Regions from separate parts of the Mycobacterium sp. NGS22 genome, predicted to be linked through region 2. Evidence: riboswitches for the same ligand, from Rfam matches in the RefSeq annotation. Region 2 holds a riboswitch; the other holds the start of a gene.
What was found. Region 2 has a riboswitch for magnesium ahead of AC5Y47_RS11605 (Rv1535 family protein). Riboswitches for the same ligand answer to the same signal wherever they lie in the genome.

Region 1: it holds a riboswitch for magnesium, as region 2 does, so the genes downstream of both, AC5Y47_RS04810 (PPE family protein) here and AC5Y47_RS11605 (Rv1535 family protein) in region 2, are expected to answer to the same signal.

What each region holds. Positions count from the first base shown of each region.
Region 1 is NZ_JCALDY010000004.1:49,406-53,613, reverse strand. It holds gene AC5Y47_RS04820 (PPE family protein) at 1-163, shown strand, start outside; gene AC5Y47_RS04815 (PPE family protein) at 230-1,399, shown strand; M-box (ykoK) riboswitch at 1,553-1,726, shown strand; gene AC5Y47_RS04810 (PPE family protein) at 2,084-3,283, shown strand; gene AC5Y47_RS04805 (PPE family protein) at 3,813-4,208, shown strand, end outside.
Region 2 is NZ_JCALDY010000010.1:59,630-63,837, reverse strand. It holds gene ileS (isoleucine--tRNA ligase) at 1-1,468, opposite strand, end outside; gene AC5Y47_RS11605 (Rv1535 family protein) at 1,761-1,985, opposite strand; M-box (ykoK) riboswitch at 2,244-2,412, opposite strand; gene AC5Y47_RS11600 (NAD(P)H-dependent flavin oxidoreductase) at 2,594-3,715, opposite strand; gene AC5Y47_RS11595 (carboxymuconolactone decarboxylase family protein) at 3,893-4,208, opposite strand, start outside.

The sequences.
Region 1 (4,208 bases), on a different contig from region 2:
GGGCGGGGGCTGGACGAGCAATGCGGTCGCTCCCGAGGCCGCGGCGGGCATGCCCGGAGTACCCGGTGTGCCGATCGGGGGCATGTACGGCAACAACTTCGGTAATCCGCCGCGGTACGGATTCCGGCCGACGATCATGGGGCGCCCGCCGGCTGCTGGATGACAGGAGGGAGCAACCGCGAAGTTGGACCGACAGTCGTCCAACGGTTGGTCGAAGGAGGTGCCGGTATTGGATTTCGGAGCACTCCCACCTGAAGTCAACTCTCTACGTATGTACACCGGGCCCGGCTCGGCGCCGATGCTGGCCGCGATGCAGGCCTGGGACGCGATTGCCGCCGAACTGCATTCCAGCGCAACAGCATACGAGTCGGTGGTCTCGGGCTTGATCAGCGAAGGCTGGCTGGGCCCGACTGCCGCGACGATGGCGGCCGCGGTCGCGCCCTATCTGACCTGGATGAGCGTGACCGGGTGGCGGGCCGCGCAGACGGCCAGTCAGGCCGCGGCGGCAGCGGCCGCGTTCGAGACGGCATTCGCCTTGACGGTGCCACCGGGCGTCGTGGCGGCCAACCGGGCGCGCCTGATCGCACTGGTCGCCACCAACTTTCTGGGCATCAACGCGCCGGCGATCGCGGCCACCGAGGCGGAATACGCCGAGATGTGGGCACAGGACGCCACGGCGATGTACGGCTACGCCGCCAGCGCCGCAGCCGCTGCCGTGCTCACACCGTTCGGCGCACCCGACGAGACCACCAGCCCGTCGGGACCGGCCGACCAGGCCGTCGCGGTGGCCCGAGCCGCGGCGAACGATCCCGTTGGCCAACTGCTGCAGGAACTCGCCGCGCCGGCCGCACCCCTGGACATCCTTCCCCAGTCGGGCCTACTCGTCGACGTCCTGAACTTCCTGGACGGCAACGATGGGAATCCCTACGGGATCTTCCTCAACTCCACTCTGTTCAACGGGATCTTCTCAGCCGGCTACCCGGCGCCGGCTCTGCTCGTGCCCGTGGTCACCGACGCGATAGCAGACGTCAACGCGGTGACACTGGCCCAAGAGGCGGCCAACTCGATCCCGCCGGCGGGTCCCGATGCCGGCAACGCGACCTGGTCGAGCGCGACGGTCGCCCGATCGGCTACGGGCAGCGTCGCGGCCGGAGCCAACCAGGCGTCGTTGGTCGGGCGGCTGTCGGTGCCACCGAGTTGGACTTCGGCCGTCGAGGCCGGCAATCGCAGCGGCATCGGGTCAGTGCCCGGCCCGTCCGGCACGGCTGCCGCGGCCGCAACCGGCGTCCCCGGCATGCCGGGCATGCCGGTAGCCAGTCCCTACGCACGCCACTACGGCAACGGACCCCGCTACGGCGCGAAGCTGACGATAATGCCGCGTCCACCGGCCGCCGGATAACGATTTTTTCGCCGACGACGGCATCCCGAGTCCCGGCATATTCGGGTACCCGTAAGCCATATTCGGGCGGGGTATGGAATTCCTCAGCCGAATTGCACAATGCCCGGAGTTTTGAGTTGACTCGACGCGCTTGGAGTGCCACTATGGCTTTCGCATGCACCTCGCTAGGTGAGGCGTCTGCACGGACACAGGCCACTGACCTCGAACGTCGAAAGACGCCCAGGGTCAGGACAGCTCTTCCCGGCTTAAGGGTTGAGCCCAAGTGGCTTCCAGCGTTTCCGCTGGATACGCCGTGTGGTGCCAAAGCTCTGTCGAGAGGGGTGCTTGGTCCGGCTGGGCTCGTCTGCCCGCCGGACCTCATCCCTGCGTGTCGTGCGCCCGGCATCCCCGCATGCCACGACCCAGAGGAGGTGAGAGCGGAGTGAGTCCCGACGATAGTCCCTATCCGAGATCGAAGACCATTTCGTTTCGATCCGACCCGGGCATTGTTTTCGCAATCTGATCGCTGTTTCCGATAAACGCGACGAGCGCTCGCCGTCTTTGCGATGCGCTTAATTGGTGCGCGCGGAAATAACCGCAGAATTGCTATTTCGGCGACCCGAGTCGGCCCCGTTAATCGACATCTCGGGTCGCCCGGTGCCGTCACCGCGCCCGGGCGTCCCTCGACCGGCCGAGGAGGCACCGATGACCGCCGCACTGGATTTTGCCGCGTTGCCGCCCGAAGTGAATTCCGCGCGCATGTATGCCGGGGCCGGGTCGGCGCCGATGCTGGCTGCTGCGTCGGCGTGGAACGGGTTGGCTGCTGAGCTGCGTGCCACCGCGCTGGCCTATGACGCGGTGCTGTCCGCGCTGACCGGGGAAGAATGGTTCGGCCCGGCATCGGCATCGATGGCCGCCGCGGCAATGCCGTACGTGGCCTGGTTGAGCTCCGCCGCGGCGCAGGCCGAGCAGACCGCCGCGCAAGCCGAAGCCGCGATGGCGGCCTACGAAGCAGCATTCGCCGCCACCGTGCCCCCACCGCTGATCGCGGCCAACCGGGCTCAGCTGGCGGCACTGATCGCCACGAACGTCATCGGTCAGAACACTCCCGCGATCGCCGCGACCGAAGCCCTCTACCTCGAGATGTGGGCGCAGGATGCCGCCGCGATGTACGGCTACGCAGCCTCGGCGGCGGCAGCCACCGAGCTGAGCCCGTTCGTCGAACCCCAGCAGGCCACCAGCGCCAGCGGACTCGCGGCGCAGGCCGCGGCGGTCGACCAAGCGGTCGGCGGGTCAGCCGTCTCAGCGCACAGCACGCTCTCACAGCTGATGTCTGCCGTACCGGGCGCACTGCAGGGACTGTCCGGCGCCGACGGCGGTGCGGGCTTGTCGGACGTCGCGAACACGCTGCTGACCGGAACCGGGTCCTCGAGCTGGGGCGACCTTCTGGAGGTGTGGGGTCCCAACGCCAACATCTGGAACACGATCACGTCGACGGGCATTTTCACGCCGGGCTCCACCGTCGGGACCCTGTCGAGCTTGTTCGGTGCCTCGGCGATGTCCGACGTGGCCGGCACCGCCGCGGACGTCTTTCCTGCGGCGGTCGGTGAGACTGCATCGCTCGAATCCGTACGCGGGATCAGCCCGATGGCCACGGCGGCGGCCGGCAATGCCGGCAGCATAGGCAGGCTCTCGGTGCCGCCAGGGTGGACCGCGACCGCTCCGGTGGCCGGCCCGCTGCATTCGGCTCTCGGGGGGACGCCCATGATCGCCCCACCGCCGGCAGGCACCCCAGGTATGCCCGGGGTTCCGCTGGGCAACGTCGCGGGCCAGTCCTTCGGTCGGGCCGTCCCACAGTACGGGTTCCGGCCCACCGTGGTGGCCCGCTCGCCGGCTGCGGGATGACGCGGCGCGGGCGCTACCTCGACCCGTAGCGCCCTTCCCAGCAAACGGTGGTTTGCCGTTGTCGTTGCCTTCGGCGTGCCGGCGCGTCAGGGCAGTGACCACCATCACTTCACCGGTGAAACCGAGCGATCACGACTGCCTTGATGTGATCGGCGGCGTTGACGCCGAATGCAGAGCACGACGCTCGAACCGATCTCGTCTAAACGGATTTTCGTGGTCGTCGACGTTTCTTGATTTCCGTGCACACATTCGGTGCATTTATCCCGGTAAAAATTGGTTCCGTCGCAGACTTTGTATTTGCCGGTTAACAAACGTTGCGGTGAGTTCACAACCAGTCAGGCGGCGCGGAGATCCCTCGTTTACCTCGCGATTACGTCAGCGGAACGCCGCGAAAATAACTCTCCGTGAGCATATCTTTTGCCAGGCCCAAGCCTGAAGCGAATTTCACGGGGTCGAACCCTTACCGGCGCGGCGACGCTGCAGCGCACCGACACGAACACAGCCGGCAAGACATACGGGGGTGCTACGCATGGACTACGGAGCGCTGCCGCCCGAGATCAACTCCGGGCGCATGTACACCGGTCCCGGCGCCGGTCCGATGCTGGCAGCGGCACTGGCCTGGGACGAGCTGGGTGCCGAATTGCACACCACCGCAGTCAATTACGCATCGGTGATCGACGGATTGGTCGTCGGGTCGTGGCAGGGCCCGACGGCGATGGCGATGGCCGCCGCGGCCGGACCCTTCGTGTCATGGATCCACGCCACCGCCGTCCGCGCCGGGGAGGCGTCCGCACAAGCCAACGCCGCCGCCTCGGCATACGAAACCGCTTTTGTGGCAACCGTTCCGCCCCCGGTGATCGCCGCCAACCGCGCGCAGCTGTCGGTTCTGATCGCCACCAATATCTTCGGACAGAACACCCCCGCC
Region 2 (4,208 bases):
TTCTCGGATAGGCGGGGTCATCGGACTTCCACACCGGAATCGGCGTGCCCCAGTAGCGGTTTCGCGAGATCGACCAGTCCCGGGCACCCTGCAGCCACTTGCCGAACTGGCCGTCCTTGACGTGCTCGGGATACCAGGTGATCTGCTGGTTGAGTTCGACCATGCGGTCGCGGAACTGGGTGACCCGCACGAACCACGACGACACCGCCCGGTAGATCAACGGGTTTCGACAGCGCCAGCAGTGTGGGTACGGGTGCTCGTAGGTCTCGTGGCGCAGCAGCACCGCACCGTTCTCGGCGGCGGGTCCGCCACCAGCCTTCAGGTCGCGGATGATCTGCGGGTTGGCCTCGAAGACGTGCTGTCCCTGGTAATCCGGGACGGTGGCGTCGAAGCGGCCCTTGGCGTCGACGGGGGTGACGGGCACGATGCCGACGGGGTCGGTGGTCGCCATGTCGTCCTCGCCGTAGGCCGGCGCCATGTGCACCAGGCCGGTGCCGTCCTCGGTGGTGACGAAGTCGGCGGGCAGGACCTGAAAAGCGTTGTGCGAGTCGGTGAAATAGGCGAACGGCGGCAGATAGCGGGTGCCCAGCAACTCTGCGCCGGGGTACGTCCCCAGCACCTCGGGCTCCTCCCCCAACTCGCGCGCGTAGGCGGCCAGCCGCGCCTCGGCCAGCACGAAACGCCGGTCGCCGGCCTGCACCTGCACATAGCTCACGTCGGGATTGACCGCGACGGCGAGGTTCGACGGCAGCGTCCACGGGGTCGTCGTCCAAATCAGCAGATACGCGCCATCCAGTGGGCCGCCCGTCACCTTGAATCCCACCGTGAGGGCGGGGTCCTGGCGGCTCTGGTAGACGTCGTCGTCCATCCGCAGTTCGTGGTTGGACAACGGTGTTTCGTCGCGCCAGCAGTACGGCAACACCCGGTAGCCCTCGTAGGCCAGGCCCTTGTCCCACAGTTGTTTGAACGCCCAGATCACCGACTCCATGTAGGACAGATCCAGTGTCTTGTAGTCGTTGTCGAAGTCGACCCAGCGGGCCTGACGGGTGACGTACTGCTGCCATTCGTCGGTGTAGCGCAATACCGAGGCGCGGCATGCGTCGTTGAACGCGGCGATGCCCATCGAGTCGATCTGCGACTTGTCGGTGATGCCCAGCTGCCGCTCGACCTCCAGTTCCGCGGGCAAACCGTGGGTGTCCCAACCGAATCGGCGCTCCACCTTGTCCCCGCGCATGGTGCGGTAGCGCGGCACGATGTCCTTGACGTAGCCGGTCAGCAGGTGTCCGTAGTGCGGCAGCCCGTTGGCGAACGGCGGCCCGTCGTAGAAGACGTATTCGGTTGCGCCGTCCCGGTTGGCGATGCTGGCGCGAAAGGTGTCGTCGCGGAACCAGTAGTCGAGCACCTCGAGTTCGAGTGCCGGAAAATCGGGCGCCCCGCTGGCCAGCTTCGGGTAAGCCTGGTCGGTCACGTGCGTCGTCTCCCTGTAGCCACCTTCAGGCCGGGGACGACGATGCGCGGATGCGCAAGCGCCGCGGTACCACCCCGCTTGCCACGCTCACGCGTGACCGCTCGAAAGGCTGTGACGGGCCTACCCGTTCGGTTCTACTGGGCCGCACTGGCTGTTCTTCCGAAAGCTCCCCGGTGATGGCCGGATCGACGCCAACAAGAAATTCTAATGGACTCCGAGGAGCTAGCTCACCGCAGGACGCACGCGCAGTCGGCTAGCCCCTCGGAGTCCAGAGTTGCTCGCTGTCCATGCGTTACGCCTGCACCTCGAGAACGCCGATGCGCCACAGCGCGGCGTACATGTGCCGCAGCGGAACGCTGAGCAGGCGGGCGGCGCCGTCGACCAGCGGGTCGCTGCCGGCTGCGCCGATCCGGCTTGCCGTCTTCTTGGGCGCCGGGGCCGCGGGTACGTCGCGCACCACGTGCAGCCGAGGAGCAGCGGGGATGGTTACAACTTCGTCATACAGAGCGCTGGTCATGATCGCCTCCTAGCGGATAGCCAACGATTACAGGTGGACCTCAAGGAATTCTTGGTAGATCCCGTCCCGCACCGGCTCCGATCTAGTGGCGTCTCAGCCGAGAACGCCGCACCGAAGATCGGTCAGGGACGAAATCACGCCCGGATATCGACCCGGACTGCCACTGGAACTCATGCGTCCCTCACCTCCTCTCGGTCACGACAAACACTGTTGTCAGTGTGCACACAAAGGAGAACAGAATCCGGCAAATGCCGGAAATCCGCACCCCTCTCGTCAGAGCTTTGGCACTACCCGACGTGTCCGATAACCGGAAGCCACCTGGGCTCAACCCTTAAGCCGGGAAGAGCTGTCCTGACCCGGGGCGTCTTTCGACGTTCGGGGTCAGTGGCCTATGTTCGTGTAGCCGCCTCACCTAACGAGGTGCTTGCCCGACCGATCATGCACCACTCGGCCCGCCCGGTCAACGCGCCCCACCGTCCGTGTCGCAATCTTTCATGCACTGCTACCTGCAGATGTGGGCACGATCACACTCTTTTCGCCGAGCGTGTTGCTACTGCGAAAATTCGCAAGGTTTTTCGCAGTAGCAACACGCTCGACGACGGCACGGGTCAATCGGTCAAACCGTCCAACCGGCCGATGGTGTCGATGTACTCCTCGACCATGTCCAGCACCACCGCCCGCGTCGGCCGCACCCGGTCCAGCGAGCCGACCACCTGACCGACGAAGTAGGTCGCCAGCTCCCGGGCCTTCGCGCCGGGATGAGCCGCGGCCTGGTTGATCCGCACCTGCGAGTCGGTGACCAGCGCGGTCTGCAGCGGCATACCCAGCGGGTCGGGGGTGTCGGGGCGCTCCCATTCGTCGGTCCACGAGGTGCGCAGCATCCGCGCCGGCTTCCCGGTCAACGACCGGGAACGCACCGTGTCCGACGAGCTCGCCGCCAGAAACTTGTCCTTGACCACCGGCGCGGTCTCGGCCTCCTCGGTGGTCAGCCACACCGATCCACACCAGACACCCTCGGCGCCCAGGGCCAGCGCCGCGGCGATCTGGCGGCCCCGGGCGATCCCGCCGGCGGCCAGTACCGGCGTCGGCGCCACCGCGTCGACCACTTCGGGCACCAGCACCATGGTGGCCACGTCACCGGTGTGACCACCCGCCTCGGTGCCCTGCGCGACGATCAGGTCCACACCGGCTGCGGCGTGCCGGCGGGCATGTTCGGTGGTTCCGGCCAGGGCGGCGACCAGCACGTCATGGCGGTGAGCCCGCTCGACCAGGTCGTGCGGCGGCGGCCCGAGCGCGCTGGCGATCAACCGGATGTCGTGGGCGAACGCCACCTCCAGCAGCGGTTCGTAGCCTCGGGGCGAGATGTTGAGTCCGCCGCGGACCGCCTCTTCGGTATCGGCGTGCTGCCCTACCCCGTACCGGGTCAGCAACTCGTCGACGAACGCGCGGTGCTCTTCGGGGAGCAGGTCCTGAGCCTGGCGTGCGTTGATCCCGCCGGTGTCGGCGCCGACGTATTTGGGCGGCAACAGCAGATCCACCCCGTAGGGCTTGCCGCCGGTCTGCTCCTCGATCCAGGTCAGCTCGCTGTCGAGGCGTTTCGGGCTGTGCGCGGTGGCGCCGAGCACCCCGAATCCCCCCGCATTGGTCACCGCGGCGACCACGTCCCGGCAGTGGCTGAACGCGCAGATCGGAAACTCAACGCCGAGCATCTCGGCGACCCTGGTTCGCATGCCGCCAAAGCTACGCCGCCGCGGACCGGGACCGTTCGCCGAGCGTCACGCTAGCGTGACTGCGGACGCCGAACGTCACGCTGGCGTGACGCTCGGCGCGGGCGGGTAGGGCGCCACGCCGTCGGGCGGCTAGGGCGCCACGCGGTCGGGCGGCTAGGGCGCCACGCCGTCGGGCGGCTAGGGCGCCACGCCGTCGGGCGGCCAACTGGCCACGCCGTCCTCCAGCGGGACCTGCAGACTCTGCAAGATCGAAGCCACCATCCGCCACGCCCCGACCGCTGTCACCAACTCGATGAGAACCGTTGTGTCACCGGCAAATTCGCTTTCACAAGCCGACCAGCTGGCCGCGCTCATCGCACCGTCGCGCACAATGTCGTCGGTGGCCGCGAGCACAGCACGCTCGCTGGGCCCGAACCCTTCGTAGGCTTGCCAATCCCGAACTCCGAGCAGGTCGTCGCCCGACACCCCCAGCCGCGAGGCGACCCGCCAGTGC